3 regions of the Azospira inquinata genome follow, and region 1 is predicted to be linked to each of the others. Evidence: predicted binding sites of a transcription regulator. Region 1 holds the regulator's gene; each other region holds the start of a gene.

Region 1 (10,499 bases):
TAGCTTGATGCTGGACTTAAACCGTATTCTGGAAGGGGAAATGGTGGAACCGGACGCCCTGCGTCAGGCCCTTTTTGCCCAGCCCGTGAGTTCGGAAGATATGACCCGCTACTTCCAGCACATGCAGCGGGAATCCCGCCGGGCCCTGTGGGACATGACCCTCTTCAATCTGCCCCAGACTTTCCGCATGTCCCGGCCCCCCATGCTGGTTCTGGGGGCGGAAAACGATGCCCTGATCCCGGCCTCCGACGTGCGGGCCACGGGGGCGATTTACGGGGTGGGGGCGGAAATTTTCCCCGACCTGGGCCACGGCATGATGCTGGAACGGGACTGGGCCAAGGTGGCGGAGCGGGTCCGGACCTGGCTCGAGGAACAGGGTCTGTAAGCGCCGGGGCGGTGGTTCAGGGAGCTACCTGCCCTGACCCCCGGGCCCCTACCTAGGCCAATGGGGGCTTCTACCCCTGCCCAAAAAAGCCCCGTATGGACGGGGCTTTTTTGGGCAGGGGTGCCGCCGGAAAGGCGCATCCCCTTACTTGCCGCTGGCCTAGCTTAGGCCGTGGTATTCACGTTCTGACCCAGGTGGGCGGGCAGATTGGTGCTGCTAGTCGTCTGGCCGCTGTCCGGCAGACCTTGCAGCAACTGCATGGCGCTTTGTTCCTGGGAGTTCATGGCCTTCTTCAGCACGGCCACTTGCAGGCTGTTGCCGTCCTGAATGTCGGATAAGGATGAGGCCATGCTGCCGATGCCGCTGACGTCCATGGTGTCACCTCCGGAAAGTGTAGTTGGGTATTCATTTTAGTAAGGCTTTCGGGAAAAAAGTTGCCCGCGGCAAAAAATATATTTCCCTTAACCTTCCGGGCCCCTATCCGTTATTCTTACTAGGCGAAAGTAATAGTTCGCGGGTTTTTCAACGGGAAGGAGTCCATCATGATGATCATTCTGGATATGGCGTCCGGCGAGCGGGAAACCGTGGCACGGAAAGCGCCGGGGATGGGTGGGACGGCTTCCCTGGCGGCGGTGGAAGCCCTGCCCATGGCCCTGCCCCGGCTGGCTGAACATGGGGTCGAAGACGGGAATGCCCGGCAAGAGGCCCGGACCGCTGCCGCCAAAGCAATGGCCCGGCAGCGCTGGCTGCTGGCAGATTAGGCCCCGGGGGGCGTTGCCCCCGATCCGGTCGCAAAAAAAGGCGCCGCCCTCCGGGGCTGGCGCCTTTTTTAATGGCGTGGCTGGGGGGCCTTACAGGGTGTGACTCCGGTCCCCCCGGGCAAAGCCCAGAAGGGGGGTGGTCAGGCCCTTGGTGAGGGCGATGACTTTGAACAATTCCCCCATTTCCTGGGGCTGGACCAGCTTTTGTACGGCGGCGGCGCCCCGGAAATAGTCGGGCCGTTCCGGGTCCAGGGCGGCGAGCCGTTCCAGGAGACCGCAGTTGAGGAGAAACTGGCCCTGGCTGGTGTAGCCCGCCACTTCCAGCCCCGCCTGGAAACCGGCTTCCGCCACGGCGGTGAAATCCACGTGGGCGGTGATGTCCGTGAGCCCCGGGTAGGAGAAGGGCTCCCCATGGGCCTGATGTCGGTAGTGGCACATGAGGGTGCCCTGGTGGCGCTGGGGATGGTAAAACTCCCGGCGGGGAAAGCCGTAGTCCAGAAGGAGCAGGGCTCCCCGCTGGAGAATGGGGCCCCAGGCGGCAGTCCAGGCGGTGGCCGCCAGGCCGATTTCGCTGGTGTAGCCGGTGGCGGTGACTTCGGGGCTGAGGCCCGCTTCCTCTGCCAGATTTTTGGCGACCCGGGCCAGTTCTCCGGTGGCCGGGCGATCCGCCCAGGCGAAGCCGGCGGTGTGGGACCAGGTGACCCCCTGCTGGGCCACGGTTTCTCCCTGCCAGCGCACCAGTTCCACGGGCATGGCGTCCAGCACCTCGTTGCCCAGCACCAGGCCGGAGAAGGTGTCAGGCAGCCGTTCCAGCCAGCGTACCCGGTCCGCCAGATGGGGCGCGGCCTGGGCCAGGGTGGCGGCCTGGCGCTCCTTGAGGTCCGGGGAGAGTTCCAGAATCAGGTATTGGTCCGGCAGGTGGCCCTGGGTTTCCAGGGCCAGGAGCAGGTCGGCGGCCAGCCGGCCGCTGCCCGCTCCCGCCTCCAGGATCACCGGGGCGCTGGCTTCCAGAATGGGAATAATCTGGGTGGCCAGGGCCTGGGCGAAGAGGGGCGTGAGTTCGGGGGCGGTGACAAAGTCCCCGGCGGCGCCGAATTTTCGGGCGCCCGCCGTGTAATAGCCCAGACCCGGGGCGTAGAGGGCCAGCTCCATGTAGCGGGAGAAGGGCATCCAGCCGCCCTGCCGGGCGATTTCCTCCGCCAGGAAGGTGCTTAAGCGTTGGCTGTGGGCGAGGGCGGCAGCATCGGGAAGGGGTAAATCCATGGCAGGGGTGGGGCGGGAAAGGCTCGGATCATGGAGCAATCCGTTAAAATTCGCAAACTCAAGGGAAAAGCCATGGATGATCAATTGACAGACCGGGTGGTGCTGGTCACCGGCGCCGCCAAGCGGGTGGGGGCGGCTATCGCCCGGGAAGTGCACGGGGCCGGGGCGGCGGTGGTACTCCACTATCGGGCCGCGGTCCGGGAGGTGCGGGCTTTGGCGGAGGAGCTGGAAGCCCGGCGCCCCGGTTCTACCCTCTGCGTCCAGGTGGATCTGCGGGACACGGCCCGGCTGCCCACCCTGATTCAGCTGACGGTGGAGCGCTTTGGCCGGCTGGACGGTCTGGTGAATAACGCCTCCAGCTTTTTCCCCACCCCCTTGGGCACCATTGACGAGGCGGCCTGGGACGATCTGGTGGGCAGTAATTTCAAGGCTCCCCTGTTCCTTACCCAGGCGGCGGCCCCTTATCTGGCGGAGCACCGGGGGGCGGTGGTGAATATCACCGATATCCATGCCGAACGCCCCCTGCTCGGCTATCCCCTGTACTGCGCCGCCAAGGGCGGTCTGCTGGCCCTGACCCGGGCCTTGGCGGCGGAACTGGCCCCGGCGGTGCGGGTCAATGGGGTGGCTCCCGGGCCTATTCTCTGGCCTGACGGGCCCGAATTTGACCAGGATGCCCGCCAGGCCATTGTGGCGGACACCCTCCTGAAGCGGGAAGGGGCGCCGGAGGACATCGCCCGCACCGTGCTGTTTCTCTTGGCCGGGGCGGGCTATGTGACCGGCCAGGTAATCAATGTGGACGGGGGCCGTACGGCCCATCTCTAGTGTTTGAAGTGGCGTAACGCCGGGAGTCTCCCGGCATCATGGCTGCCCTGGGGGGCAGGAAGGACTTAGCGTGGAACAATCCCATACCTTGCAGCGCCTGGAAAAATGGCTGCTGCGCGAAACCGGCAAAGCCATTGCCGACTACAACATGATCGAAGACGGGGACACGGTGCTGGTCTGCGTGTCCGGTGGCAAGGATTCCCATACCCTGCTCCACCTCTTGCGCCTGCTTCAGGCCCGGGCTCCCATCAAATTCCGCCTCATTGCCATGAATCTGGACCAGAAACAGCCCGGCTTTCCGGCGGACATTCTGCCCGCCTATTTCGATAAGCTGGGGGTGGAATACCGGATCGTGGAGCAGGACACCTATTCCATCGTCAAAGAAAAAATTCCCGAGGGCAAAACCACCTGTTCCCTCTGCTCCCGCCTGCGCCGGGGCATCATCTACCGTACCGCCAAGGAACTGGGTGCGAACAAGATTGCCCTGGGCCACCACCGGGACGACATGGTCCATACCCTGTTTCTCAATCTCCTCTTCGGCGGCAAGCTCAAGGCCATGCCTCCCAAACTGGTCACCGATGACGGCGCCCACATCGTCATCCGGCCCCTGGCCTACGCTTCGGAAGCGGACATTGCCCGCTACGCCCGGGGCATGGAATTCCCCATCATCCCCTGCAACCTGTGCGGCTCCCAGGACAACCTGCAACGCCAGAAGGTGCGGGAAATGATGCTGGAGTGGGACCGGAAATATCCGGGCCGCACCGAAGCGGTGTTCCACGCCCTGCAAAACGTGGTGCCCTCCCACCTGGCCGATTCCCGTCTTTACGACTTCCAGGGCCTGCAAGCCGGCACCGTGCCCGAAGGCAGCGAGGGCGGCGACACGGTCTTCGATCCCCCCGAATTCCCCCCCCTAATCCCCGCCCGGGAGCCGACAGACGGCGACAATTTCCCCCTACCCGTGGTAGCCGCCCCCTAGTGACTTTGTTATTATGGACGGCAGGGAGTCACAATATAAGTTATTAATATGAATAATGTTTTAGTTCTTTTGGCCGGTGTTGACGGCAGTCTTGTCCGTACACCTTTTTGCGGCGCGGAGGGGTGAAATGAGTGCTGCGTCTTTAGGGGTTTTGTGTGCCGATATTCCGGGGAGTGCCCGGCTTTTTGAGCGTCTTCCCGAAGGGGAAGCGCTCTATGCCCAGGAGCGCTGCCTAAAACGGATCGAACGGGTGGTTGCGGGGTTTGCCGGTCGCTTGCTGCGTTCCTCAGGCAATGAGTTGGTGGCCAGTTTCGAGAATGGGGAAGTGGCTTGCCAAGCGGCGGTGGACATGCAGCAGCGGGTAGAGGATTTGCCACCGGTCTCCGGTGTCAAACTTTCCATCCGGGTGGGGGTTCATTGCGGTGTTTTGGCGCCCGATAGCGCAGCTCCGGCAGGGGATGGCTTTGTGGGTGCTGCCCGCTTGCTGGGCATGGCCAAAGCCGGGCAGATTTTTGTCAGCGCCGAAGCGGCCAACGCTTTACCCGCTGCCATGCGTCAGGGCACCCGGGCGACGGATCGGCAAATGTCCGAAGCTGGGGCGGGAGGTGCTATTTATGAACTACCTTGGCAGGAAGCTGGCGAGCTTACCGTTCTGCGCCAACAATTGGGGGAGGTGAAGGCCTCCACTACCCAGATGGGTAGCCCCAAACTCTGTGTCCGCCACTCCGGTAAGGCGTTTTTGCTGGATGGCAAAAATGAAGGCTTGAGTTTTGGTCGGGATGGGGCCTGCGATGTGGTGATTCAGGACAAGCGGGCTTCCCGTGCCCATGCCCGGATTCTGCGGCGTCGGGATCGTTACGTGCTGGTGGATGAAAGCACCAACGGCACCTATGTGGCCTTTGAAGGGGAACCGGAAATGTTCGTACGCCACAGCGAAGTGGTGCTGGGCAATAAGGGCCTATTGGCTTTCGGCCATTCCGCCACGGGTGGGGATGCGGAAGTGGCGGAGTTCGAGTACCTCTGAAGGGGCGCGGCTTTCTCCCTTTTCTTTTCATTTTCGCCCCTGCTCCGGTGGGGGCGGCTCCCAACAAAAAGGCCAGCGGTAACGCTGGCCTTTTTGTTGGGCTGGGACGGGGCGCTTATTTGGCGGCGGCGTCGGCCTGACATTTTTTCAGGAAGGAAGCCTTGGCGGCACCCGCCAGCTTCTTGCTGGTGGCCTGGGCGGCACAGTCGGGGGCGGCGGGTGCGGCTGCTTTTTCAGGGGCCGCAGCGGCTGCCGGAGCAGGCGCGGCCTTGCCGGAGAGGCAGGACTTCATGAATTGCTTGCGGTCGTCGCCTTTCAGTTGCTTGTCCTTGGCGTCCTTGTTGCAGTTCTTCATTTTTTCCTGCTGGGGCGTGAGCTTCTTGGCGGCGTCCGGGGCGTCGGCGGCGAAACCGGCTTGGGTAAAGACCACGGCGCCAAGGGTCAGGAGAGCGATCAGGGTTTTTTTCACGGCAAACTCCTCATGGAAGGGAAGAAGGAAGGGCAATGCCCCCATCCGGCGGATGTGGGCGGAAATATGACGGGGTTATAGGTCGTCGTCAAGAATGGCTTGCTGCTGGCGACCGATGAATTCCTGCATGTTGTCGATGCCGCGCAATTGGAGAATGGTGTTGCGTACCGCCGCTTCCAGCAGCACCGCCAGATTGCGGCCGGCGGCCACGGGAATGATGACCTTGCGGATGGGCACCCCCAGCACTTCCTGGGTCTGGGCGTCCAGGGGCAGGCGGGGGGAATCCATGCCCGCCACCGGCTTTTGCAGGTGGACGATGAGCTTGAGCTTCATTTTCCGCCGGGAGGCGGTCTCCCCGAAAATGGTGCGGATGTTCAAGAGGCCCAGGCCTCGGACCTCCAGAAAGTCCCGCAACATGCCCGGGCAGCGGCCTTCCACGGTGGAAGGGGCGATGCGGGCCAGTTCCACCACGTCGTCGGCGACCAAGCCGTGGCCCCGGGAAATGAGTTCCAGGGCCAGTTCCGACTTGCCCACCCCCGAATCCCCGGTAATCAGTACTCCCATGCCGAAAACGTCCATGAAGACGCCGTGCACCGCCACCGTGTCCGCCAGACGCCGGGACAGGTAGATGCGCAGCAGGTCGATGATGGCGGAGCAGGGTTTGGGGGTGGTGATCAGGGGAGTGCTGGTGGCTTCGCAGGTGTCCCGCACCATGGCCAGCACTTCCAGACCTTCGGCCACGATCACCGCGGGTGGTTCGGCGGCAAACATGTCCTGCATCTGGTTTTTCAGGCGCTCCGGATTGGCCTTGGTGAGCCAGGCCTGTTCGGCGAAGCCGATGACCTGGAGCCGTTCCGGGTGAATGACGTTGAGGTGGCCGACCAGATCGGCACCGTAGTTGTTGCCCCGCCGTTTCAGATCGATGAAGCGTTCGCTGCCCAGGGCTGCCACCCATTCCAGGGCGAGGCGTTCCCGATGGTCTTCAAACAGCTGCGCGATGCTGATTTTCCGCATGATTTCCCCAATCGGTGAACAGGCGGTGGGCGTCGTCCATACTGTCGCAATGGCGCAGGGCCTCCCGGAACAGCTTGTCGGAGAAGCGCTGGGCCAGCTCGGAAAGAATCTGCAGATGTTGTTCCGTGGCCTGCTCCGGTACCAGGAGCACGAACATCAGATCTACCGGCTTGCCGTCCGGGGCGTCGAAGGCCACGGGGTGGGTGAGGCGGAGAAAGGCGCCGGCGGCTTCCTTGATGCCCTTTAAGCGGCCGTGGGGAATGGCCACGCCCTGGCCCAGGCCGGTGGAGCCCAGCTTTTCCCGGGCAAACAGGCTGGCAAAAACCGTGGATTGGGCAACCCCCAGGTTATTTTCGAACAACAGGGCGGCCTGCTCGAAAGCGCGCTTTTTGCTGCTGGCTTCCAGATTCAGGACGATGTTGGCGGGGGGAAGGAGTTTGGCGATGAGGTCCATGGGGCTAGGGTACTCCCCGGAAAGACGATGGGAGAAACAAGAAACCCGGGGGGCGGGAGGGAGACCCTTCAGGTGGCCGGATCATAGCGGAAAAGGCGACGCTCGGCCACCGTAGCCGCCCCCTTGGGTGGGGCGGCGGCGGTGCTAGCGATTAGGCTTCGCCGATGTGCTTATCCATGCTGTCCCGGTTGTGGGCCAGGCCCTTTTCCTTGTGCTTGATCACTTGGCGGTCCAGCTTGTCCACCAGGGCGTCCACGGAAGCGTACAGGTCGCTGTCTTCGTTTTCCACGTAGATGTCCTTGCCCGGCACCCGGACGGTGACTTCCGCTTTTTGCTTCAGCTTTTCCACGGTGAGGATCACATTCACTTCAATGACGTTGTCGAAGTGGCGCAGCACCCGATCCAGCTTGCTGCTGACGTATTCGCGGATAGCCGGGGTAACCTCGACGTGATGGCCGGTGATGTGCAGGTTCATATTATTTACTCCTTGGTTAGATGGTCTTGCGTAGGTTAGCCGGCGGGATGTTCAACGCCTCCCGGTATTTTGCTATGGTCCGGCGGGCCACCACAATGCCCTGTTGCCCGAGAATCTCGGAAATCTGGCTGTCGGAAAGGGGCTTTTTCGCATCTTCCCCGCCAATCAACTGCTTGATCAGGGCCCGGATGGCGGTGGCGGAACAGGCGCCCCCCGCTTCCGTGGCCACGTGGCTGCCGAAGAAATACTTGAGTTCGAAAATGCCCCGGGGGGTGGCCATGTATTTCTGGGTGGTGACCCGGGAAACGGTGGATTCGTGGAGCCCCAGCACCTCGGCGATTTCCCGCAGTACCAGGGGGCGCATGGCCACTTCCCCGTGTTCGAAGAACTGGCGCTGGCGTTCCACGATGGCCTGGGAGACCCGCAGAATGGTGTCAAAGCGCTGCTGTACGTTCTTGATCAGCCAGCGGGCTTCTTGGAGCTGGCCAGCCAGGGAGGAGCCCCGGTGTTTGGAGAGAATATCCGAATACAGGCGGTTGATGCGCAGCCGGGGATAGGCGTCCGGGTTGATGCTGGCCACCCACTGGTTGCGTAGCTTGCGCACCACCACGTCGGGAATAATGTAGCGGGTATCCAGGGGGGCGTACTGGGCCCCGGGGCGGGGATTGAGGCTCTTCACCAGATGGGCGGCGGCCCGTAGCTGGTCGTCGTCACAGCCCAGGAGCTTTTTCAGCTTGGTGAAGTCCCGTCCGGCCAGGAGTTCCAGATACTGGCGCACCAGTTGCAGGGCCAGATCCCGGGTGGGTTCCGGGGGCAGGGCTTCCAGTTGCAGGGCCAGGCATTCCTGGGGAGAGCGGGCCCCCACTCCGGTGGGGTCGAAATGCTGGAGGTGGCGCAGGGCGATGAGCAGGTCGTCCAGGTCGATTTCGAGCTCCGGGGGCAGGGCGTCCGCCAGTTCTTCCAGGGGCTGGGTCAGGTAGCCGTCGTCGTCCAGGGCTTCAATGAGAAAGCGTACCAGATTCCGGTCCCGGTCACTCAGGGGGGTGAGGCCTAACTGCCAGGCCAGATGGTCTCGCAGGGAGGTGCTGGCGGCCTGGATGTCCTGGTAATCCGAATCGTCTTCTTCGTCCCGGGAGGCGGAAGGATAGCTGCCCTCCGCATACCAGCCGTCATCCTCCCCGGCGGCCAGGGCATTGCCCTCGTCGCTGGCACGGATGCCCGTTTCGGCGCTTTCCCCCGGCTCCCCGTGCTCCCGGCTATCATCCTCGCCCCGCTCCGTTTCCCGGGGCGTGGTGCCCGCCGGATCAGGGGCCGCACTGTCACTTCCTTCCCCGGCGGCAGGCCCGGAAGGACCGTCGAAATCCTCGTCCTCCCGTTCCAGGAGGGGATTTTCCGTCAGGTACTTCTCCAGCTCCTGGTTCAGTTCCAGCGTGGACAGCTGCAACAACCGGATGGATTGTTGCAGTTGGGGCGTGAGCGCCAAATGCTGGGAAAGTTTAAGTTGGAGGGTCGGTTTCATGGGCGCGTGATGGGAGAAAACATGACGATGACTTCTCCGCAGACGGGCTGCTGTTGGGGGAGAAAGGGGTGATTAGAGGCGGAAATGCTCACCCAGATAGACTTTTCTTACATTTTCATTATAAACGATCTCATCCGGCCCACCAGCGGCCAGTACCCGGCCTTCATTGATGATACAGGCCCGGTCACAGATGCCCAGGGTTTCCCGCACATTGTGGTCGGTGATGAGTACGCCGATGCCCCGTTCCTTGAGGAAACGGATGATTTTCTGAATTTCCAGCACGGCGATGGGGTCCACCCCGGCGAAGGGTTCGTCCAGCAGGATGAAGCGGGGGGAGGTGGCCAGGGCCCGGGCGATTTCCACCCGGCGCCGTTCCCCGCCGGAGAGGGCGGCGGCGGAGGTGTGGCGTAGATGGCCGATGTGGAGTTCGTCGAGCAGCTCCTCCAGCTTGCTCTGGGTCGCCTCCGGGTCCAGTTCCTGGAGTTCCAGCACCGCCTGGATGTTTTCTTCCACATTCAGTTTGCGGAACACGGAAGCTTCCTGGGGCAGGTAGGAGACCCCCATGTGGGCCCGGCGGTGGATGGGCAGGTGGGTCAGTTCCTGGTTGTCCAGCCAGATGGCGCCCCCATCGGCGGCCACCAGACCCACGATCATATAGAAACAGGTGGTTTTCCCCGCCCCGTTGGGGCCCAGTAGCCCCACCACTTCCCCACAGCAGACCTCGAAGGACACGTCCTGGACCACGGTACGGGCCTTGTAGCGCTTCTTCAGGTTGTGGGCGGAAAGAATGTGGCCTTTTTGGCTGTCTTGCGGGTCGGACATGGTGCGAACCTTTTACTCGTCATCCCAGGTGCCTTGCAGCACCCGGCGGATGGTTGGGCTGCCGAAACCCCGACCGGCCAGAAAACGGGCCTGCTTGGCCCGCTCCTGGGCATCCTGGGGCAGGCTGCCGAATTTTTTGCGCCAGACCGCCAGGGCCCGCTCGGTTTCATCCCCGGCCTGGGCCAAAGCGTTGGCAATGGTGGTGTCATCCACCCCCTGGCTGCGCAATTCCCCGGCCAGGCGGGCGTTACCGTAGCGGCCGCCGCGGACGGTGACCCGCTGTTCGGCGTAACGGTCATTGGCAAGCAGGCGGGCTTTCTCCAGCTCGTCCAGCAGCAATTCCAGTTCCTCGCCGCTTTCGGCGTGGGAAGCCAGCTTGCGTTTCAGTTCAAGACGGCTGTGTTCCCGGGAGGCGAGCAGGCGCAAGGCCCGCCCGCGCAGGCTTTCAGTCATCCCCGGGGGTAGGGGCTTCCGGGGCGGGGGCAGCTTTGGTCACCCCCACGGCGGTGCGGATC
Region 2 (10,499 bases), 310 kb from region 1:
GGTCGGGGAGAATCAGGGGGGTGAGGCCGAAGGCTTCCACCGTTTCCCGAACTTCTTCAATGTCCCCCGGGGTGAGATGGCAACCGGGCAGAATATTCACCTGCCAGGGCCGCCGCACCCCGGAGGGCCGGGCGATTTTGGCCACCATACGGGTCACGGCCTTGGCCCAGCCGTCTTGGAAGGCTCCGGCAAAATCCGGGGTGGAGACAAACACCACCTCCATATCCGCCAGTTCCGGATGCCGTTCCCGGATCAGGGCCAGAAAGCCTTCCACATCGTCCCCCTTGGCTTCCGTAATGCCAGTGGACACCAGGCCCACCAGGGCCGGATGGGATTTTTTGTGGATGGTGAGCAGGGCCTGCTCCACGTTTTCCAGGCCCCCCAGCACCGTGGTCACCTCGTTCATGGCCGTGGTTTGCAGGGGAATGGTTTCCCGGAAGTGTTTGACGAACAACACCAGGCCGAAGGCAGTGCAGCCCTGGGAGCCGTGCATCAGGGGCAGGCAGGCGTCCATGCCGAGAAAGGCCAGGGCGGCGCCGATGGGCTGGCTCATTTTCAGAGGATTGACCGCACAGGCCTTTTTATTGCTCTTAATGTCAGTCATGGGCGAGCTCCGAAGCGGGGGCAAACCGAGGAAGGGAAAGGGCCAGGGCGCTCATAGGGCCTCCTCTTCCCAGCCCCAGTCCGGCTTTTCCCAGGGGGCGGGTTCCCGCACCTGGGCCCAGATGGGGTTGTAGAGGGCTTTGTCGATTTCCTCCACCAGGGCCACGATGCCCTCGTAGCCCGCCAAGGCGTGGTGGCGCTCCTGGTTGATTTCCACCCAGGGAGTCTTGGCCTTCAGGGCCACGAACTGGGAGCGGCCGCCGGACAGCATGATGTCCGCCTTGGCGTCCTTGAGCTGCTGGTACATTTCCCGGGGGGGCAGGGAATCGAACATGTGGGCGTCCGTGCCCATGATTTCTTTCACCTTTTCCCGGTCGTTCATGGTGGTTTTGCGCATGGAAGTGCCGACGATTTCCATGCCCACTTCCTGAAGGGCGGAGACCACGGACCAGGATTTCACGCCGCCGGTGAAGAGCAGTACCCGTTTCCCCTTGAGCCGGGGTTTGTAGCTTTCCAAACGGGCCCAGGCCTTGGCCTCTTCCCGGGCAATGAGGGCTTCAGCCCGATCCAACAAATCCGCCGGGGCGCCCCGCTGCACCAGCAGGGCACTGATCTTGCGCAGGCAGTCGCTCATGTCGGAAATGCCGTAGAAGCTCCCTTCAAAATAGGGAATGCCGTAGCGTTCTTCCATTTTCCGGGCCACGTTGATGAGGGCCTGGGAGCACAGCATGATGGCGGCCCGGGCCCGGTGGGCACAGGCAATGTCGTTGTAGCGGCCATCCCCGGAAATGGTGGCGAGAATGCGGATGCCCAGCTCATCGAAAAGGGGCTTGATCTGCCACAGTTCCCCCACCACGTTGTATTCCCCGATCAAGTTAATGTCGTAGGGGGTGGTGGATTCGGGTTCCCGGGTGCCGATGACGTAATCCAGCAGGGCTTCGCCGCCCAGCTTGTTGCCCAGGTTCTTGCTGCCCACAAACCCGGGGGCATTGACCGGCACCACGGGCTTACCGAATTTGGCGGCGGCCGCCTTGCACACCGCCTCGATGTCGTCCCCGATCATGGCGGGCAGACAGGTCTGGTAGACGAATACGGCGGGAGGATCGTATTTGTCGATGATTTCCTTGATGGCGCGGAACAGCTTTTTCTCCCCCCCGTACACCACGTCCATTTCGTTCATGTCCGTCGTGAAGCCGGTACGGTAAATCTGGGGGCCGGAGGAGAAAGTATGGCGGGAATCCCAGGAGTTGCCTTCGCAGGCAATGGGGCCATGGACCAGATGGGCCACGTCCGCAATGGGCTGGAGGGCGATTTTGGCCCCGTCGAAGGCGCAGCCCCCGGCCGCTGCCCCCGGGGTCAGCACCTTGCGGCACCCGGCCTTGCGCTCCTTGTCCCCCTTGGCCTGATTCTTGGCACACCCGGGTTCTTCCAGGACACTGGCGACCCGCTGTTTCAACGCGCTCATGTCATCTCTCCTACATCTTTTTTTGTCACCCCTCTAAAAGCAGGTTTGGTGCCACGCGGCCCCGGTTTTTCCAAGGGGCTGATAACACGGTGGTTTCCATAAAATCTCAGGAGCTACCGGGCCCGATCAATGTCAGGGAGGCGACACATCCAGGGGGGCTTTGTCACAGGGGGGAAGGGCGGAGCGGAGTAAGGCTCGGGCGGCCCGGAAACCCGGGCCGCCGGCCTTTTCTTATGGATAGAGAAAGGGAGTTTCTCTATTGGGGGGAGTGCGTAGGCTGGGAGAGAGTCACCCACACACCGGTGCGACACTGGTACAGGGGGCCTGACGGGCAGACCTCCGAAATTCTTGGGGGCTCAAACGGGGCGGCAATTCCCCTGCGATGGGGGAAAAGAGACCCCCCAACCGGCTAAGGCCGGGGGGCCAACGTCACCGCACGACGTCGAAACCATCACTACTCCCATACCTGGCGGGCCGGCCGTCATGAATCCGGCTCGTCAGACTTGGTAACCCTATTTAGCGAATGTCGTGCCAGCTCCTCGAAATTCTCAAAAATCGCTTTAAATCATGGCGATATCAAAAACAACCCGCCCCTTTGAGGAACAGGGCGGATGGCGCGGCCGGAACATTTTTGGGGGGAAAACCCACAAATTTGTCGCATAGGAACCAGCCCCATCCAGTCAGATTCCCAGCCACCGGCCCGACTAACGGATAGAAAAAGGGCGCCCCAGCGGGAGCGCCCTTTAAGGCTGAGGGAAGGCTTCCCCCGGTGGCGGCACTGCCCCCCGAAGCCTCCGACCTAGAACTTCACCGCAATATCTTCATCCAGAAGCATGTACTGGCAGGCCAGACGCCACACCGGGGCCACATCTTTCACTTCCAGATCGGCCAGATCGCTTTTTTTGATCTTGCCCGCCAGAACCAGGGCCACCTTTTCCTTTTCCGTCAGGTGGGTGGCCAGGGGCGGCTTGTGTCCCAGGGGCATGACCTGAACCGCACAGGAGCCGCAATTGCCTTCCTGACACTCAAAGTCAATGGGCAGCTTATGGTCCTTGGCCAATTGCAACAGGGTGCCCCGGGAACCGGTGACCGCATAAACGGTGACGTCTTTTTTCAGTTTCGGGGAAATGAAGGTTACGTTGGGCATGGAAGACTCCGCATAAAAAAGCCCCGCCCGGCCCCCCCAAAGGGGGCATGGGGGCGGGGCTGGGGGTTAGCGCACCACGTCGAAGCTGAGGCCCTTGGTATCTTGGTCCAGCACGTCGAAGATCTTGTCCAGAATCTTCACCAGCACATTCAGGCCGCCTTGGTAGCCCCAGATGGGGAAGCGGTGATGATGGTGCCGATCGAAGATGGGGAAGCCGATACGGATCAGAGGCACCCCCGTATCCCGTTCCAGGAACTTGCCGTGGGAGGAACCGATGAGGAAGTCCGTGGGTTCCGTGGCCATCAGGGAACGGAGGTGCCACAGATCCTTGCCAGCGTAGAGCTTGGCTTCCTTGCCGAAGGGGCTGGCTTCCAGCAGGGCATTCAGGGCGGCATCAAATTCCTTGGTGGAATTGGTCACCACGATGTGCTTGGGCTCGGCCCCCACTTCCAGGAGGAAGCTCACCAGACCGTAGACCATGTCCGGATCGCCGAACAGGGAGAAGGTCTTGCCGTGGAGATAGGCCTGGGAGTCGGCGATGGCATCCACCAGCCGGCCCCGTTCCTTTTCCAAGGATTCAGGGATGGGCTTGCCGGTGACCCGGGACACTTCCATAAGGAAGGCGTCCGTAGCCGTCACCCCGATGGGGTTGTGCAGGGCCACCACTTCCTGGCCCGCCGTCTTGATGAATTCCCCGGTCTTGGCGGTGCAGAAGCCTTGCAGCAGGAAGGTGGCCTTGGCGTTAATGGCCGCCTTACCCGCTTCGATGGTGGTACCCCCGTCGTACATGCGGAATTCCCCATCCGCCGGGGTATCGAACACATCGGAAGGATCGGAGAGCAGGGTGAAATCCACGCCCATCATGCTCAGCATGCGCTTGATTTCCCGATTGTTGCCCACGCAGTAGCCGTCAAAGCCCCCATTGACGTTGATGGCGTTGCTTTCCTTCCGTTCCTGACCGGCCCACAGGTTGGTCAGCATGCCCTTGAGCATGTTGTCGTAACCGGTGATGTGGCTGCCCACGAAGGAAGGGGTGTGGGCGAAGGGCACCCGGAATTCTTCCGGGATGGAACCCTTTTGCTTGGCGGTCTTGATGAAGGCGTCCAAGTCATCGCCGATCACTTCCGCCATGCAGGTGGTGGACACGGCAATCATCTTGGGCTTGTAGAGGGCGTAGGCGTTGGCCAGACCGTCCACCATGTTGTTCATGCCGCCGAACACGGCCGCGTCTTCCGTCATGGAGTCGGAAACGCAGGAGGAAGGTTCTTTGAAGTGGCGGTTGAAGTGGGAGCGGAAGTAGGCCACGCAGCCTTGGGAACCATGCACATAGGGCAGGGTGCCTTCAAAGCCGGAGGCGCACAGCACGGCGCCCAGGGGCTGGCAGGCCTTGGCCGGATTGACGGTCAGGGCTTCCCGCTTGAAATTGATTTCCCGGTATTCCCAGGACTTGGTCCAGGCTTCGGTTTCCTTCACCTTGTCGGCGCAGGGAGCCTCTTCGAAGGCCTTTTTCCGGGCCATCAGGTCCTGATACTCGGGCTGCTTAAACAGCTCGTTGTGGTCGAGCACTTTGTCAGCGGATTGCGGCATTTTGAATCTCCTTTTTACGCCCCGGGCGGTCATCCCCGCACCAATGGCGCTTCAAGTTTCCGACCGCTTCCTAACCCGGCGCTGCCAAGCGGCGGGCATGAAGGGCGGACTGGGTGCTGCGGGCGGCCGGGCTTATTTCTTCCAGGGCGCCTTGGTCATGGACCAGACCGGGCTGTTGATGGCCATGTCCATATCCCGAGCGAAGATGGCGAAGCCGTCATAGCCGTGGTACGGACCGGAATAGTCCCAGGAGTGCATTTGCCGGAAGGGCACACCCATTTTCTGGAAGATGTACTTTTCCTTGACCCCGGAACCCACCAGATCGGGACGGATTTTTTCCACGAACTTTTCCAGTTCGAAGCCATTCACGTCGTCATAGATCAGGGTGCCGTCTTTGACGTAGTGGGTGGTACGCTGGTAGTCATCGCCGTGGGCGAATTCGTAACCGGCCCCCACCACTTCCATACCCAGATCTTCGTAGGCGCCCACCACGTGACGGGGACGCAGACCGCCCACGTAGAGCATGACCTTCTTGCCGTCCAGACGGGGCTTGTACTTGGCGATCACCCCATCCACCAGGGGTTGATACTGGGCGATGAGCTTTTCCGCGTTTTCCTTGATCTTGTCGTCGAAGTGGGAAGCGATTTCCCGCAGGGAGGCAGCGATCTTGGTGGGTCCGAAGAAGTTGTATTCCACCCAAGGAATCCCGTACTTCTCTTCCATGTGCCGGCTGATGTAGTTCATGGACCGGTAGCAGTGGAGCAGGTTGAGCTTCACCTTGGGGGTCTTTTCCATTTCCTTCAGGGAACCGTCCCCGGACCACTGGGCGACCACGCGCAGGCCCAGCTGTTCCAGCAGGATGCGGGAAGACCAGGCGTCACCGCCGATGTTGTAGTCACCGATGATGGCCACATCGTAGGGGCCGGGTTCGAAGGCCTTGTTGTCCGCCTTGTCCAGGACCCAGTCCCGCACCATGTCGTTGGCGATGTGGTGACCCAGGGATTGGGAAACCCCCCGGAAACCTTCGCAGCGCACGGGCACGATGGTCTTGTTGCTTTCCTTACCCTTACGCTTGGCCACCGCTTCGATGTCGTCACCGATCAGGCCGATGGGACATTCGGATTGGATGGAAATACCGTTGGACAGGGGGAAGAGCTGGTTGATTTCATCGATCACCTTGTCCAGCTTCTTGTCGCCGCCGAACACGATGTCCTTTTCCTGGAAGTCGGAGGTGACTTGCAGGACGATGAAGTTATCCACCCCGGTGGTGCCGGAGGCGTAATTGCGCCGGGTGCCCCAGGAATACTGGCCGCAACCCACGGGACCGTGGGAGATGTGCACCATATCCTTGATCGGGCCCCACACCACGCCCTTGGAACCGGCGTAGGCGCAGCCCCGGATGGTCATCACCCCGGGCAGGGACTTGATGTTGGATTTGACGCCGCAGTCGGGCTTGCCTTCCTCATAGACGTTGAGGTGCTTGGCCCGCTTTTTCGCCGCCTTTTCCGGGTAGGCTTCCAGGACTTCCTGGATCAGCGCTTGATTGCGCGTTTTATCGTCGAGTACCGCACTCATGTGATTCTCCTAAATGCTGTGTAGCCTGCGGGGGCGGCGCCAAGAGCCCGCCCCCCGGGGGATTAGGCGGCGCTCTTGGCCTTGCCGACGACGGATTCGTCGTCCCGTTGCATGATGCCGAATTCCAGCAGCAGGTCTTCCAGTTCGTCCATGGAGATGGGGGTGGGGATCACGCCGTTGCCCTTGTTGGCATGGACCTTCTGAGCCAGGGTCCGGTATTCGGCGGCCTGGGAGCATTCCGGGTCGTATTCCAGCACGGTCATACGGCGCAGTTCCGCGTGTTGCACCACGTTGTTACGGGGCACGAAGTGGATCAGTCTGGTGCCCAGCTTCTTGGCCAGAGCGTCCGCCAGTTCGTATTCCTTGTCGGTCTTACGTTCGTTGCAGATCAGACCGCCCAGCCGCACGCCACCGGCGTTGGCGTACTTCAGAATGCCCTTGGAAATGTTGTTGGCCGCGTACATGGCCATCATTTCCCCGGACATAACGATGTAGATTTCCTGGGCCTTGTTTTCCCGGATGGGCATGGCGAAACCGCCGCATACCACGTCACCCAGCACGTCGTAGGAGACGTAATCCACGCCTTCGTAGGCGCCGTTTTCTTCCAGGAAGTTGATGGCCGTGATCACGCCCCGACCAGCGCAGCCCACGCCAGGTTCCGGACCGCCAGATTCCACGCAGCGGATGTCCCGGTAACCCACCTTGAGCACGTCTTCCAGTTCCAGGTCTTCCACGGAACCGGCGTCAGCGGCCAGGGACAGCACCGTGTCCTGGGCCTTGGCGTGAAGAATCAGACGGGTGGAGTCGGCCTTGGGGTCGCAGCCGACGATGAGGATCTTTTGGCCCATTTCCGCCAGGGCCGCCAGGGTATTTTGGGAGGTGGTGGACTTACCGATGCCACCCTTGCCGTAGAAGGCGATTTGACGCAGGTCACTCATTTCATTCCCCTCGATGGTTGAAGTCACAAACTATTCCCGGCGGTGCCAGGCTCGACCTCCTTATCGCAAGGGCTGTGCCAACCCTAAAAACATTCATTACGTCATTGTTTTTATTGAATTAATTTAGATACCCCCAGGGTTTTTACACGTGTTGTGAAAACGACAATGGCCGAAATGCCATGTCGTAAAGACCGCATAGGCAACCCTGGTTTCCTTTGCGACAAAAGGCGCCAGGGCCCCATTCCCCACCTGAGGAATAAATGTTGCTTATGGAATGGCAATGGACGCCATTTCCCAATTTCCTGTCGGTCACAGCACCAACCTAGTGGGATTGCCCACCGGGCTGCTGGCCAGCGCCGCCTTTAACGACTATCCCCAGCCCCTGCACATTGCCGGGGTTCGGGAGACCAACCCGGCCCTCTTCCGTATGTTGGAAGACGCCACCTGTCGGGACGAGGGGGCAGAGGCTTTCGAGAAGTACATGATGGCGGTGTTCGGCATTCAACCCGCCGCCCCGGGCCGGCCCCTGGTGCCCCACCGCTTCCGCTCCAGCTACCGGCTCCTGCTCCAGGGCTGGGGCTTCGACGCCAACGGGCCCCAGGGGGCGGTGCTGAAAGGCTGGGTGGAAAGCCGCTTCGGTCTCATGCCCACCTTCCACAAGGAGGCCCTGGGCCACTACCCTTCCGCCGCCTGGATGGCCTATGTGGAAGAAAAGATGAATGGCCGCTATCACAACAATTCCATCCACCTCCAGCTGGACCTTTTGTATGAATTCGGCCAATGGATGATGGAGCACTACTGGCTGCCCGGGCGCCAGCACCTGACCCTTTACCGGGGCGTGAATGACCTGGAAGAACACCAGATCATTGAGCGGGTCAGCAAGCGGGAAGCCATCGTGCGCCAGAACAATCTGGTCTCCTTTTCCGAAAGCCGGGAGGTGGCGGATCAGTTTGGCGACACCATCCTGGAAGTCCAGGTGCCCCGGGTGAAGGTGCTGTTTTTCCACGGACTCCTCCCCGGAGCCTTTCTCAGCGGGGAAGGAGAACATCTGGTGCTGGGGGGGGATTACCGGGTGCGGATGACCTATTTTTAAAGGCGGCTCGGCCCAAACCGGACCGCTAAGGAGAAATGTCGTGTTTCTGACCAGTCGCCGGAAAAAGGCGGACGATCTGCTGCGCCGGGCCCGGGGCGCCTACCTGGCCTTTGCCTGCGGCGACGCCCTGGGGGCCACGGTGGAATTCCTCACCGCCGGGGAAATCCGCGCCCAATACGGGGTACACCGCCATCTGGTAGGAGGCGGCTGGCTGCGCCTGAAACCGGGCCAGATCACGGACGACACCCAGATGAGCCTGGCCCTGGGGGATGCCCTGGTGGAAAAAGGGGACTGGGATCTGCCCTGCATCGCCGACCACTTTCTCGCCTGGCTCAAAACCAAGCCCATCGACGTAGGCAACACCTGCCGTCGGGGCATTACCCGTTATATGCGCCACGGCACCCTGGAATCCCCCTACAGCGACGGGGATGCGGGCAACGGGGCGGCCATGCGCAATCTGCCCGTCATCCTGGCCAGCCTGGGGGACGATGATGCCTTTGCCCGCTGGACCCTGGCCCAGGCCCATTTCACCCACAACCATCCCCTGTCTGACCTGGCCACCCTGACCCTGGGCTGCATGACCCGGGCCCTGCTGCTCGGGGAAGGCAAGACTAAGGCCCGGTCCATTGCGGACGCCCTAGTGGCCGGGCACCGAAATTTCCGCTTCGATCCCTACCCCAAGCGCTGCACCGGCTATGTGGTGGATACCCTGCAAACCGTCTGCCATTGTTTCTTTAATACGGACAGCCTGGAAGAATGCCTGGTGGAAACGGTCAATCTGGGAGGGGATGCGGACACCAACGGGGCCATCGCCGGCATGCTGGCCGGGGCCTACTACGGGGAAGAAGCCCTGCCTTACCGCTGGATGCGGCGCCTGGACCGGCCGGTGCAGGCCCATATCGGCAGTCAGGTGGACGGACTGCTGGCCCTGGCCTGGTCCCGGGCCACCGGGCCGAAAAACAAGAGCTAAGGCCCCCCGGGAGCCGGGGTTAAGGCCGCCTAGGCCCGCCCCTGGCCCCTCCGCCCCATTCCCCGGCCCCCGGCCAATGGGGTATGGTTACGCTTATTTCATTTTTCCCCTCGCCCATGGCCCACGCCGACAACACCCAACACGAAGTCTTCAACCAGCTCGGGAAAATGACCCGAAACCTGCACAAAACCCTGGGCGACCTGGGGCAGGACAACACCCTGGAAAAGACCGTGGCCGAAATCCCGGATACCCGGGAGCGCCTCAACTACGTTTTGACCATGACCGAGCAGGCCGTATCCCGGGTGCTCAATGCGGTGGATGCCATCAGCCCCAGCCAGGATCAGATGCAGACCCGGCTGGCGGCCCTGGAAAAGGCCTGGGCCCAATGCGGCGACGGAGACCAGTTGCCGGCTCCCTGGCGGGATGCCCTGGCCCAGACCCGGGGCTTTTTTGCCCAATTGGACCAGGAAGCGGCCAACAACAAGGCCCAGCTCACGGAAATTGTCATGGCCCAGGAATTCCAGGATGTGACCGGCCAGGTCATCAAGAAAATTGTGGATCTGGCCCAGGACATGGAAAGCCAGCTACTGTCCATCCTGGCCCGCACGGCACCCAAGGATTTGGCCAAGCCCGCCAAGACGGAAACGGGAGCCAGCCCCCTGCTCAATGGCCCGGCCATGGCGTCGGAAAAGGAAACCCAGCAAGCCCTGGGCTCCCAGGCGGAGGTGGACAGTTTTCTCGACAGCCTGGGGTTTTAGGCTGTGCAGACGGAAGACCTGGAAAAGCTGGTACGCCTAGCCATGCCCTTCGGCAAGTACAAAGGGCGGGTCATCGCCGACCTGCCCGGCAATTACCTTAACTGGTTCGCCCGGGAAGGTTTTCCCCCCGGGGAAATCGGCCGACTTCTGGCCCTCATGCAGGAAATCGACCACAACGGCTTGAAATCCCTGCTCCTGCCCCTGCGCCGGGGCAGCTAGGGCCCTTCAGGCGATCTGGAAACAACTCCCCATTTCCCCGTCATCCCCCAGCCGGGCCAGTTCCCGGCGCACATGGCGACGCAGATCGCTCCCCGCCTCCACTCCATCCCGTAGCACCACTTCCCAGCCCTCGGCCCCGGGGTG
Region 3 (10,499 bases), 890 kb from region 1:
GCCGGCGTTGTTTTGAGGAGTCTGCATGCCTTCTTTCGACTTTTCCTCCGAAGTGGATATGGTGGCGTTGAAAAACGCCATGGACGTGATTTCCCGCCAGATTGCCAACCGCTACGACTTCAAGGGCACCAGCGCCAAGGTGGATTTCAATGAAAAGGACAAGGTAATTACCCTGTTCGGGGATTCCGACTTTCAGTTGGGCCAGATCAAGGACATCCTTTTTCCCGCCATGGAAAAGAAGGAAAAGGAAAGCACCAAGCGCTTGGATGCCCAGGAGGTGCAAAAAATCTCCGGCAACAAGGTGAAGCAGGATCTGAAGATCAAGGTGGGGATCGAAACCGAGCTGGCGAAGAAAATCGTCAAGCTGGTGAAGGACTCCAAGCTCAAGGTCCAGGCCTCCATCCAGGGGGATACGGTGCGGGTGCAGGGGGCCAAGCGGGACGAACTCCAGTCCTGCATTGCCCTGGTGACCAAGACCATCGCGGATTTCCCCATCAAGTTCGGTAATTTCCGGGACTGACCGGGCGCTGGCCATGTCCAGGCAATAAAAAAGGCGCTCCAAGGCGCCCTTTTTATTTGAAGACCTGGGCAAAGGCTCAGCGGGCCAGCCCCTTGATCCATACCCCGTAGATCTGGTCCGCCAGTTGGTGCAGCTGGGGTAGGCGCTGGGCCAGTTCCACGCCCATCTGGGCCGGGGTCTGGATGGACGGTTGGGGGGGCAGGTGGGCGCATTCTTCCGCCCATTGGCCGTTCCAGGCGTCGATCATGGTCGGGGTCATTTCTACGTGGCACTGCATGGCCAGATGGGGCCCCAGGGCGAACATCTGGTTGGCGCAATAGGCATTGCCCAGAATGGCTTCCGCCCCCTGGGGTCGGGAAAAGGTTTCTCCGTGCCATTCAAAGACCGTGACGGTCTGCCCCGCCAGGGCGCCCAGCCAGTGGGCGGCGGTGGGGCCGCTTGCCGCCAGGGCTTCCGCCCAGCCGATTTCCTTTACCGGGTTGGGGCCTACCTTGCCGCCTAGGGCTTTGGCCATGAGTTGTCCGCCCAGGCAATGGCCGAGGACGGGGATTTGATGGGCCACAGCGTCCCGGATCAGGGCGCAGACCGATGAAATCCAGGGCAGGGGATCATTCACGCTCATGGGGCCCCCCATGAAACACAGGCCGCTGTAGGCCTGGGCGGAGGCGGGAATGGGGGCGCCTTCGTCCACCGGAATGAGTTCCCAGGCGAGGCCGTGAGCTTCCAGGAATGTGGCAAAATAACCCGGACCTTCAGTGGGGGAGTGGCGAAAAATGGCAATGGGGCGCATGGTGTTGGGGAAGGGTATAAAGGAAAGACCGGGGCATTTTAGCCGGGTGCTGGTGACCTGCCTATGTCTGCTGGGGGTTTCTGCCGGAGCAGAGGCCGTGGATGTGGCCCTGGCCGGGTTGATGCCGGGCAAGGCCATGCTCTCCGTGGATGGGGGATCGCCCCGCATCTTCAGCGTAGGAAAAACCGGAGACGGGGGCATTAAGCTCATTTCCGTGGGCAGCAACAGTGCCGTGGTGGAAGTGGGGGGCCAGCGCCGCAATCTGCGGGTGGGCCAGCAGGTGGTCTCGGTTGGGGGCGGGGACCAGGCCTCCGTGGTGCTGTCCGCCGACGGCAACGGCCATTTCATGACCACCGGCATGGTCAATGGCACCACGGTCCGCTTCCTGGTGGATACGGGGGCCACCCTGGTGTCCATGGGGCGGAGCGATGCCCGCCGGGCCGGGGTGGATGCCAGCCAGGGGACGCCAGCCATGATCCAGACGGCGGACGGCCCGGTGCGGGCCTACCGGGTTAATCTGAACAAAGTCACCGTGGGGGGGCTGACCCTCACCAACGTGGAAGGGCTGGTCCATGACAAGGACCTGCCTGTGGTGCTGTTGGGGATGAGTTTCCTCAATCGCATGGAAATGCAACGGGACGGGGAGCGCATGGTATTGCGCCGCCGTTATTGAAATTTATCGACTAGGAAAAGGTATGCCTTCAGGGAAAAAAACGCTGGGTAAGTCCGTCATGCTCGGCCAGGAAATCGAAATGCTCATGTCCGAGCGCCAAACCCTGCTCCAAAGCGTGGGAGCGGCGGCGGCTCTGGTGGCTGAACTGGATACGGCCCGTTTACCCGCCGGAGCCATGGCGGCGGCCAATCTCCTTTCCTCCCTGATCAACGGCTTGCCCGAGGATTTGCTGCAAGACGCCCTGGCCTCGGTGCAGGCCCGTATTGATGGGGCTTGAAGCAGGAGGGGCGCCCCGCCCCGGGGCGGCAGGGGATTTCCCCCTGCCTGAGGAACTTCAACCCCTGGCCCGTCTGCTGGCGGCCACGGATCGCCCTCGGCCGCCCGTGGTGGAAGCCGGGGTGGCCGATCGAGGCATTCTGACCCCCGCCGCCGTGCTTTTCCCCCTGGTCTGCCGTCCCGAGGGGGTGTCCGTGCTTCTCACCCTGCGCAGCGCCCATCTCAAGGACCATCCGGGCCAGATCAGTTTCCCCGGGGGGCGTCGGGAGCCGGAAGACACGGGCCCCCACCAGACCGCCCTGCGGGAAGCCCGGGAAGAGGTGGGTCTGGACCCGGCCCAGGTCCAGCTTTTCGGCTGTCTCCCCGAATACCGCACCAGTACGGGCTTTCGCGTCACCCCGGTGGTGGGGGCCTTGCGTCCGCCCCTGGCCCTGGTGCCCGACCCCTTTGAGGTGGCGGAGATTTTCGAGGTGCCCCTGGCCTTTCTTCTGGACCCAGCCAATCGCCAGCGCCACCGGGTGATGTGGCAGGGCCGGGAACGGGAATACTTCGCCCTGCCCTACGGCAAATATTTCATCTGGGGCGCCACCGCCGGCATGATCCTGTCCCTAGCCAGTCTGTTGGAAGAAGGGGAGAGGCGGCTTTAGGTCCCTGGTAGAAAAAGGGGAAGGGGACAAGGAGGAGGCAAGCCCCTGGAGGGAAGTTGTTGGGGGAAATGGTGCCGATCTCCGCGTAAAATTCGCTAACGTCTGTTAACGTTTCATCCTCGTGGCGGGGCCGGGCCTGGCGTCCGGGTTTTGTGGTATCTTGGTGCCCCCGCCGGTCACCGGAACCAGGGAGGCGTCCCTGGCCCGGGGCTGGATTTCCCGGCCTGTGGCCGTGCTTTATGGATGATTTTGACCCGGGATGAGCCTACTTTCCCTAATTGCCGCCCTGTTGCTGGAACAGCTGCGTCCCCTGTCCCGTCGCCTGTTCCTGGACCCGGCCCTGCATTGGGCTGATTTCCTTGAAGACCGCCTGAATGCGGGGGAACGCCGCCATGGCCTGCTGGGCTGGTGCGCCGCCCTCTTGCCCCCCGTGCTGGTGGTGACCGCCGTCTATTTTCTCCTGGATTGGATCAGCCCCCTGCTGGCCTGGGCCTGGAATGTGGCGGTGCTCTATCTGACCCTGGGCTTTCGCCAGTTCAGCCACTATTTCACCGATATTCATCTAGCCTTGCGCTGCGGTGATTTGGCCCGGGCCCGCCAACTGCTGGGGGCCTGGCGGGGGCGCAGCGCCGAAAATCTCTCCTCCAGCGAGGTGGCCCGGCTGTCCATCGAAGAAGCCCTGGTGGCTTCCCACCGCCACGTTTTTGCCGTGGTGCTCTGGTTTCTGGTATTGCCCGGTCCTGCTGGGGCCATCGTCTATCGTCTGGCCGCCCTTCTGGCCCAACGCTGGGGACGGCAGCGCCGGGAGGATTTTGGCGAATTCGGGGATTTCCCCCGTCAGGCCTTTGCCCTCATCGACTGGGTGCCCGCCCGGGTGACCGCAGTGTTTTTCGCCATCGTGGGGGATTTTGAAGACGCCATTTACTGCTGGCGCAATCAGGCGGCCCAATGGGAAGACCCGGATCGGGGCGTGATTCTGGCCGCCGGGGCTGGTGCCCTGGGGGTGCGTCTGGGCCAGCCCTTGGTGGAAAACGGGGAACTCACGGAACGGGCCGATCTGGGCCTGGGGGAAGAGGCGGACGCGGATTTCATGCAAAGTACGGTGGGCTTGGTGTGGCGGGCCCTGGTGCTGTGGTTGCTGCTGCTCCTGCTCCTGGGCGTGGCTTCCTGGGTGGGGTAGCGCCTTTTCCCTGAGGGGGCGGCCCGGGCCGCCCCCTGCACTATCAGGCCCGGACGGGCCTTTTTTTATGGCCGGGGATCGGATGGGGCGGGGCGGGCCAGGATTGCCGCTCAGGGGTAAAAGGTGGCAGGTCTGCAAAGGCCTTGCAAAGCTTGGGGGGGATGATGGGGAATGCCTGTGTTTGGGGCGTCCCTTCCGGGCTGGCAGGGGCGGGCTAGAGACCGCACCAGGGGGGCGCGGCATGCTCGGTTTTGGTGCGATCCCGGAGAAAAATTCCCCGGTCATGGGCTGGGCGTTATATTAAGTCTATGAGCTGTTTGAATTTTCTCACCTGGCACGGCCTCTGCTAGGCAAGTATTAGCCAATACTGAAACGGCTATAAAACCATGAGCAAACCCACCTATTACGACGAAATGTATTGCGGCGGCAGCGATGGCGCCGTGCGGGACCACTACCGTTCCTATCTCCAGTGGCAGGGCAATACCCCAGCGGATCGCATTGCCCGCAAGCGGGTGGAGGCGGATATCGCCTTCCGCCGGGTCGGCATCACCTTTGCCGTGTATGGGGAAGAAGGGGGCACGGAGCGGCTCATTCCCTTCGACATCATTCCCCGCATCATTCCCTCCCAGGAATGGCTGACCCTGAAGGCCGGGCTGCGGCAGCGGGTGAAGACCCTGAATCTGTTTCTCCACGACATCTACCACGACCAGGAAATTCTCAAGGCCGGGAAAATCCCCCGGGAACAGGTGGAGAACAACGCCCAGTTTCGGGAAGTGATGCGGGGAGTGGATGTGGCGGCCAACACCTACGCCCACATCGCCGGGGTGGATCTGGTGCGGGCCGGGGCCGGGGAGTTCTACGTGCTGGAGGACAACCTGCGGGTGCCCTCCGGGGTGTCCTATATGCTGGAAGACCGGAAGATGATGATGCGCCTCTTCCCCGAACTCTTCGCCAGCAACAAGATTGCCCCGGTGGAACACTATCCGGATCTGCTTTTGGAAACCCTGCGGGCCTCGGCCCCCAACGGGGTGTCCGACCCCACGGTGGTGCTGCTCACCCCGGGGGCCTACAACAGCGCCTACTTCGAACACACCTTCCTGGCCCAGCAAATGGGCATTGAGCTGGTGGAAGGCCGGGACCTGTTCGTGGAGAACGACACGGTGTACATGCGCACCACCCAGGGGCCCCAACGGGTGGATGTGATCTACCGGCGTATCGACGATGACTTCATGGATCCCCAGGTGTTCCGTCCCGATTCCATGCTGGGGGTGCCGGGCATTCTGCGGGCCTACCGGGCGGGCCGGGTAACCCTGGCCAACGCCGTGGGCACCGGGGTGGCGGACGACAAGTCCATCTACCCCTATGTGCCGGACATGGTGCGTTTTTACCTGGGGGAAGAACCCATCCTGCACAACGTGCCCACCTACATGTGCCGCAAGCCGGAGGACCTGGCCTATACCCTGGCCCACCTTCCCGAGCTGGTGGTGAAGGAGGTGCACGGCGCCGGGGGCTACGGCATGCTGGTGGGGCCCGCCTCCACCCGGGCGGAAATCGAAGTCTTCCGCCAGCGTCTGGAAGCCCATCCGGACAAGTACATCGCCCAGCCCACCCTGGCCCTGTCCACCTGCCCCACCTATGTGGACGCGGGCATCGCCCCCCGCCATATCGACCTGCGCCCCTTTGTCCTGTCCGGCAAGGAAGTGACCATGGTGCCCGGCGGCCTGACCCGGGTGGCCCTGCGGGAAGGCTCCCTAGTGGTGAATTCCTCCCAAGGGGGCGGCACCAAGGACACCTGGGTGCTGGAAGACTGAGCACGGAAGCCCGGCGGTGAAAGCCGCCGGGGAGACCATCTGTAACAAGCGCGAAAAAACGGAGCACATGATGCTGAGCCGTACTGCCGACCACCTTTATTGGATGTCCCGCTATACCGAGCGGGCGGAAAACCTGGCCCGGTTGCTGGACGTGACCTACCAGATGTCCCTGGTGCCCCAGAGCGAAGCGGCGGCCAACCAGAACTGGCATGCCGTGATCGTCCTCAACAGCCTGGAAAAGCCCTTTGCGGAAGCCTACGGGGAGCCCACCGCCGCCAATGTGATGCGCTTTATGGTGCGGGACGAGGACAATCCTTCCTCCATCTACAGCTGCCTCAGTTCCACCCGGGAAAATGCCCACGCGGTGCGGGGCACCCTGACCTCGGAAATGTGGGAAACCATCAATTCCACCTGGATCGAGTTGCGCCACCAGAGCTTTGATCAGATCCGGGCCGGGGGCATCACGGAATTTTTCGAGTGGGTGAAAATGCGCACCGCCCTGATCCGGGGCGTCACCCTGGGCACCCTGCTACTGGACGAGGCCGCCCACTTCATCCGCCTGGGGGGCCTGCTGGAACGGGCCGACAACACGGCCCGCATCCTGGACGTGAAATACCACTTTCTCCAGAACGGGGACGAGGGCAACGGGGTGACGGATTTCTACCAGTGGGGTGCCTTGCTCCGCTCCCTGTCTGCCTTTGAGGTGTATCGCAAGGTGTACCGGGACGTGATTACCCCGGCTCGGGTGGTGGAACTGCTCATGCTGCGCAAGGACATGCCCCGCTCCCTGCACCACTGTCTGGATAAGGTGGATTACATGCTTAGCCTGGTGGCCAACAAGCAGTCCGCCGAGACCTGCCGCCGCTCCGGCCTGCTCCACGCCCGGCTCCATTACGCCCGCACCGAGGACATTCTGGCTGGGGGGCTGCACGAATACCTTACCGACTTCATGGATGCCATCTACGACCTGGGCAACCATATTTCCCAGGATTTCCTGGTGCCGGCCACCTGAGGCCCCTGGCCCCCGGATTTGCCCGGGGGCTGTTTTTCTTTCCGGCGGCGCCTGTCCGCCCGGCCATTGCCGGAGCGGCGGCCCGCCGTTACCATTCCTCCTTCCCTACTGCCGTCACCGTCATGACTTATTGCGTCGCCATGGGGCTCGATGCGGGCCTGGTTTTCCTTTCCGATTCCCGCACCAATGCGGGGGTGGATCACATCAACACCTTCTGCAAAATGAACGTCTGGGAGCGCCCCGGAGACCGGGTGCTGGTGCTCCTTACCTCGGGCAACCTGTCCATTAGCCAGTCCGTGGTGAATATTCTCAACGAACACCTGGGCTCCCCGGACAAGCCCAATCTCTACAACGCCCCCAATATGTTCGAGGCGGCCCGGCTGGTGGGGGACGCCCTGCGGGAGGTGCATAAGCGGGATGCGGAGGCGCTCCAGGAATTCAATGTGGAATTCGCCGCCGGCCTCATCCTGGGGGGACAGATCCGGGGCGAGGCGCCCCGCCTGTTCCAGATCTACGCCGCCGGTAATTTCATCGAATCTTCCCCCGACACCCCCTATTTCCAGATCGGCGAATCCAAGTACGGCAAGCCCATTGTGGATCGGGTGGTGAAAAAGGTGGCGGGCCTGGACGAGGCGGCCAAATGCGCCCTCATTTCCATGGATTCCACCATCCGCTCTAACCTTTCCGTGGGCCTGCCCCTGGATTTGCTGGTCTATGAAAAGGATGGCTTCCGGGTCACCCACCAGATCAAGATCGGCCAGGACAATCCCTATTTCACCCTGATCCGCAACCAGTGGGGGGAACGGCTGCGCCAGGTCTTCGCCGAACTGCCGGACCCGGAGTGGGATTGAGGCAGGCACCGATTTACCCCAATCGCCTCCTCCGGGTCCCCGGGCGGGGTGGCTCGACGGTTCTCCCGAGCCGGGATTGCTCCGGCCCCGGGGCCAGCGCTTATCCTTTGCCGGCAGAGGAACGCTCCTGGGCGGGGCTCCCCCGCCGGGGGCAGGCCCCTTGGGGCTGGCTGGGGCGGATGTTTCTGATCATGGCCTGCCTCCTGGGTCTGGGCCCCAGTGCCCTGGCCGCCCCGCCGGTTGTGCGCATCGGCGTTCTGGCCCCGGAGGGGGCCCCGGCGGCGGAGCGGGAGTGGCAGCCCTTTGCCAGCTCCTTGGAACGGGCCCTGGGGGACCGGGGGGTGCGCCTGCAAGCCTATGATCTGGCCGGGCTGCGGGGGGCGGTGGAACGCCGGGAGGTGGATTTTTTCATCGCCAGCAGCGGCTTTTTCGTGGAAATGGAAGCCAAGTCCGGGGCCATGCGCCTTGCCACCCTGGAAAGCTCCCCCCGACTTTCCCCCAGCCATAGCGTGGCTTCCACCATTCTGGTGCGGGCCGACCGGGGAGATTTGAACCGGCTTACGGACCTCAAGGGCCAGCGGGTCATGGCGGTGAGCGAGGATGCCTTCAGCGGCTACCAGCTGGCCTGGCGGGAACTGCGCCGGGCCGGGGTGGAGCCCCGGCGGGATTTTGCCGCCCTGATTTTCTCCGGCTTTCCCCTGAACCACATCGTGGAGGCGGTGGGGAAAGGGGAGGTGGATGGGGGCATTGTCCGAGCCTGCGTGCTGGAACACCTGGTGGCGGCGGGTCGGGTCAAGGCCGGGGATTTCAAGGTGCTGGGGGAGGTCCGGGGGGACGAACTGGGCTGCCGCCACTCCACCCCCCTTTATCCGGACTGGTCCCTGGCCGCCCTGCGGGGCACCCCCTATGATCTGACCCGGCGGGTCTCCCATCTACTCTTCAGCTTGCCCCCCAGCAACGGGGTGGCGTGGACCGTGCCCACGGATTACCAGCCGGTGCACGGGGTGTTCCGGGACCTGGGCATTGGTCCCTATGCGGCCCTGGGCCCCCGGGACCTGTGGTCCCTGCTGCGGGACTATTGGTGGGGCCTGGCCCTGGCTCTGCTGGTGCTGGCCGCCATGGCTGCCCACTCGGTGCGGGTGGAAGTGCTGGTCCATCGCCGCACTCGGGAACTCCAGGCGGCCCTGGAAGCCCGTCAGCAGGCGGAAGAAGCGGCCCGGCGCCAGGAAGAAAAGCTGGATCACCTGGGGCGCCTGGGGGTGCTGGGGGAAATGTCCTCCATGCTGGCCCACGAATTGGCCCAGCCCCTGGCCGCCATCGGCAATTTCGCCCGGGGCATGACCTACCGCATTCAGGGGGGCCGCCTGGACCCGGCGCCTCTGCTGGAAGGCTGCCAGACCATCGAACAGCAGGCGGAACGGGCCGCCCGGGTGATGGAGCAGGTGCGGGCCTTTTCCCGCAAGCGGCCGGTGCGCAAGGCGCCCCTGGACCTGTGTGCCCTGGCCCGGGAGACCGTGGTGCTGTTTCGCGGCATGGTGGCCCGGGCCCCGGACATCCAGCTCCATTGCGGCCCTTCCGGCGCGTCGGAGAGCGGCTGTCTGGCGGGTCTGACCGTGGAAGGGGATGCCCTGCAACTCCAGCAGGTGCTCCTCAATCTTCTGAAAAATGCCTATGACGCAGCCCGGGATTTGCCCGAAGAGCGCCGGGCCATTTCCCTGATCCTGGGCCGGGCCCCGGGCCGGGTCACTCTGGCCGTGGCGGACCGGGGTCGGGGCCTGGCCCCCGGGGACCGGGAACGGCTGTTTGAACCTTTTTTTACCACCAAGGAAGACGGGGTGGGCCTGGGGCTATCCATGTGCCAGCGCATCCTGGAAGCCCACGGTGGGGCCATCGCCGCCCATTCCCCGGAAGACGGCGGGCCCGGTCTGGTGATGGAAATCAGTCTGCCCTGCGAGGAACCTGCCCATGTCCCCTAGTTTTCCTTCCCTGGCCGAAGCCCCCCAGGCCACCATCCATGTGGTGGATGACGATGCCGCCATGCGCCGCTCCGTGGCCTTTCTGGTGGAATCCCTAGGCTGGCGGGCGGCGGAATACGGGGCGGCGGAGCAGTTTCTCGCAGCGGCCGCTGCCGGAGATCTGGGCTGCGGTTGTCTGGTGCTGGATTTGCGCATGCCCACCATGAGCGGTCTGGAGCTGCAACAGCGGCTGGGAGAAATCGGCTGTGCCCTGCCCATCGTCTTCATCACCGGCCACGGGGACGTGGGGACGGCGGTCCAGGCCATGAAGCAGGGGGCGGTGGAATTTCTGGAAAAGCCCTTCAAGGATCAGGCTCTCCTGGACGCCATTGCCCAGGCGGTGCGCCGCTCCGTGGCCGAAACCAGCCAGCAGGATGCCTGGAAGGCAGCCCGGGAACGCTTTTTCAGCCTCACCGAGCGGGAACGGGAAGTGGCCGTGGGCCTGGCCCGGGGCTGGAGTTACAAGGCCATCGCCCGGGCCATGGGCATCAGCGACAAGACGGTCCAGGCCCACCGCAACCATCTGGTGGAAAAGCTGGATCTCCGTTCGGCGGCGGAATTGGCCCAGCTAATTATGAAAATCGCCCCGGAACTGCTGGCGGAGTCCTAGTCACTCCGCCCGCGTCCGGGGCGCCAAAGCCGCTACGGCCAGGGGGCGAGGCTTAGTAGCGGGCGTCCTTGGGCTTGCCGCCCTTGGGCCAGTCATTCACCTTGGCCGGGAAAT

What was found. The regulator sigma-54, encoded in region 1, starts transcription at its own class of promoters, with help from an activator protein. The targets are predictions, from matches to a motif close to TGGCACGCTTNCTGCTNA.
Region 2: nifE (nitrogenase iron-molybdenum cofactor biosynthesis protein NifE) is a predicted target of sigma-54. The motif match lies at 2,105-2,122, and genes of this name have one in related genera.
Region 3: Azoinq_RS11635 (circularly permuted type 2 ATP-grasp protein) is a predicted target of sigma-54. The motif match lies at 4,419-4,436, and genes of this name have one in related genera.

Annotation. Positions count from the first base shown of each region.
Region 1 covers NZ_CP064782.1:1,641,329-1,651,827, forward strand. The annotation lists gene Azoinq_RS07475 (alpha/beta hydrolase) at 1-385, shown strand, start outside; gene Azoinq_RS07480 (YjfB family protein) at 550-759, opposite strand; gene Azoinq_RS07485 (hypothetical protein) at 928-1,146, shown strand; gene Azoinq_RS07490 (class I SAM-dependent methyltransferase) at 1,237-2,409, opposite strand; gene Azoinq_RS07495 (pteridine reductase) at 2,482-3,231, shown strand; gene ttcA (tRNA 2-thiocytidine(32) synthetase TtcA) at 3,302-4,207, shown strand; gene Azoinq_RS07505 (adenylate/guanylate cyclase domain-containing protein) at 4,335-5,231, shown strand; gene Azoinq_RS07510 (PsiF family protein) at 5,347-5,700, opposite strand; gene hprK (HPr(Ser) kinase/phosphatase) at 5,776-6,714, opposite strand; gene ptsN (PTS IIA-like nitrogen regulatory protein PtsN) at 6,683-7,168, opposite strand; gene hpf (ribosome hibernation-promoting factor, HPF/YfiA family) at 7,320-7,643, opposite strand; gene Azoinq_RS07530 (RNA polymerase factor sigma-54) at 7,660-9,162, opposite strand; gene lptB (LPS export ABC transporter ATP-binding protein) at 9,235-9,984, opposite strand; gene recX (recombination regulator RecX) at 9,997-10,437, opposite strand; gene recA (recombinase RecA) at 10,430-10,499, opposite strand, start outside.
Region 2 covers NZ_CP064782.1:1,327,935-1,338,433, forward strand. The annotation lists gene nifN (nitrogenase iron-molybdenum cofactor biosynthesis protein NifN) at 1-604, opposite strand, end outside; gene nifE (nitrogenase iron-molybdenum cofactor biosynthesis protein NifE) at 656-2,068, opposite strand; gene Azoinq_RS06050 (2Fe-2S iron-sulfur cluster-binding protein) at 2,868-3,215, opposite strand; gene nifK (nitrogenase molybdenum-iron protein subunit beta) at 3,282-4,802, opposite strand; gene nifD (nitrogenase molybdenum-iron protein alpha chain) at 4,935-6,377, opposite strand; gene nifH (nitrogenase iron protein) at 6,440-7,315, opposite strand; gene Azoinq_RS06070 (NAD(+)--dinitrogen-reductase ADP-D-ribosyltransferase) at 7,596-8,408, shown strand; gene draG (ADP-ribosyl-[dinitrogen reductase] hydrolase) at 8,449-9,378, shown strand; gene Azoinq_RS06080 (protein phosphatase CheZ) at 9,495-10,136, shown strand; gene Azoinq_RS06085 (DUF3820 family protein) at 10,140-10,355, shown strand; gene Azoinq_RS06090 (hypothetical protein) at 10,362-10,499, opposite strand, start outside.
Region 3 covers NZ_CP064782.1:2,528,070-2,538,568, forward strand. The annotation lists gene Azoinq_RS11605 (YajQ family cyclic di-GMP-binding protein) at 26-520, shown strand; gene Azoinq_RS11610 (type 1 glutamine amidotransferase) at 597-1,310, opposite strand; gene Azoinq_RS11615 (retropepsin-like aspartic protease family protein) at 1,357-1,983, shown strand; gene Azoinq_RS11620 (hypothetical protein) at 2,006-2,260, shown strand; gene Azoinq_RS11625 (CoA pyrophosphatase) at 2,250-2,906, shown strand; gene Azoinq_RS11630 (CobD/CbiB family protein) at 3,166-4,086, shown strand; gene Azoinq_RS11635 (circularly permuted type 2 ATP-grasp protein) at 4,473-5,897, shown strand; gene Azoinq_RS11640 (alpha-E domain-containing protein) at 5,968-6,909, shown strand; gene Azoinq_RS11645 (proteasome-type protease) at 7,032-7,760, shown strand; gene Azoinq_RS11650 (sensor histidine kinase) at 7,940-9,736, shown strand; gene Azoinq_RS11655 (response regulator transcription factor) at 9,726-10,385, shown strand; gene Azoinq_RS11660 (c-type cytochrome) at 10,438-10,499, opposite strand, start outside.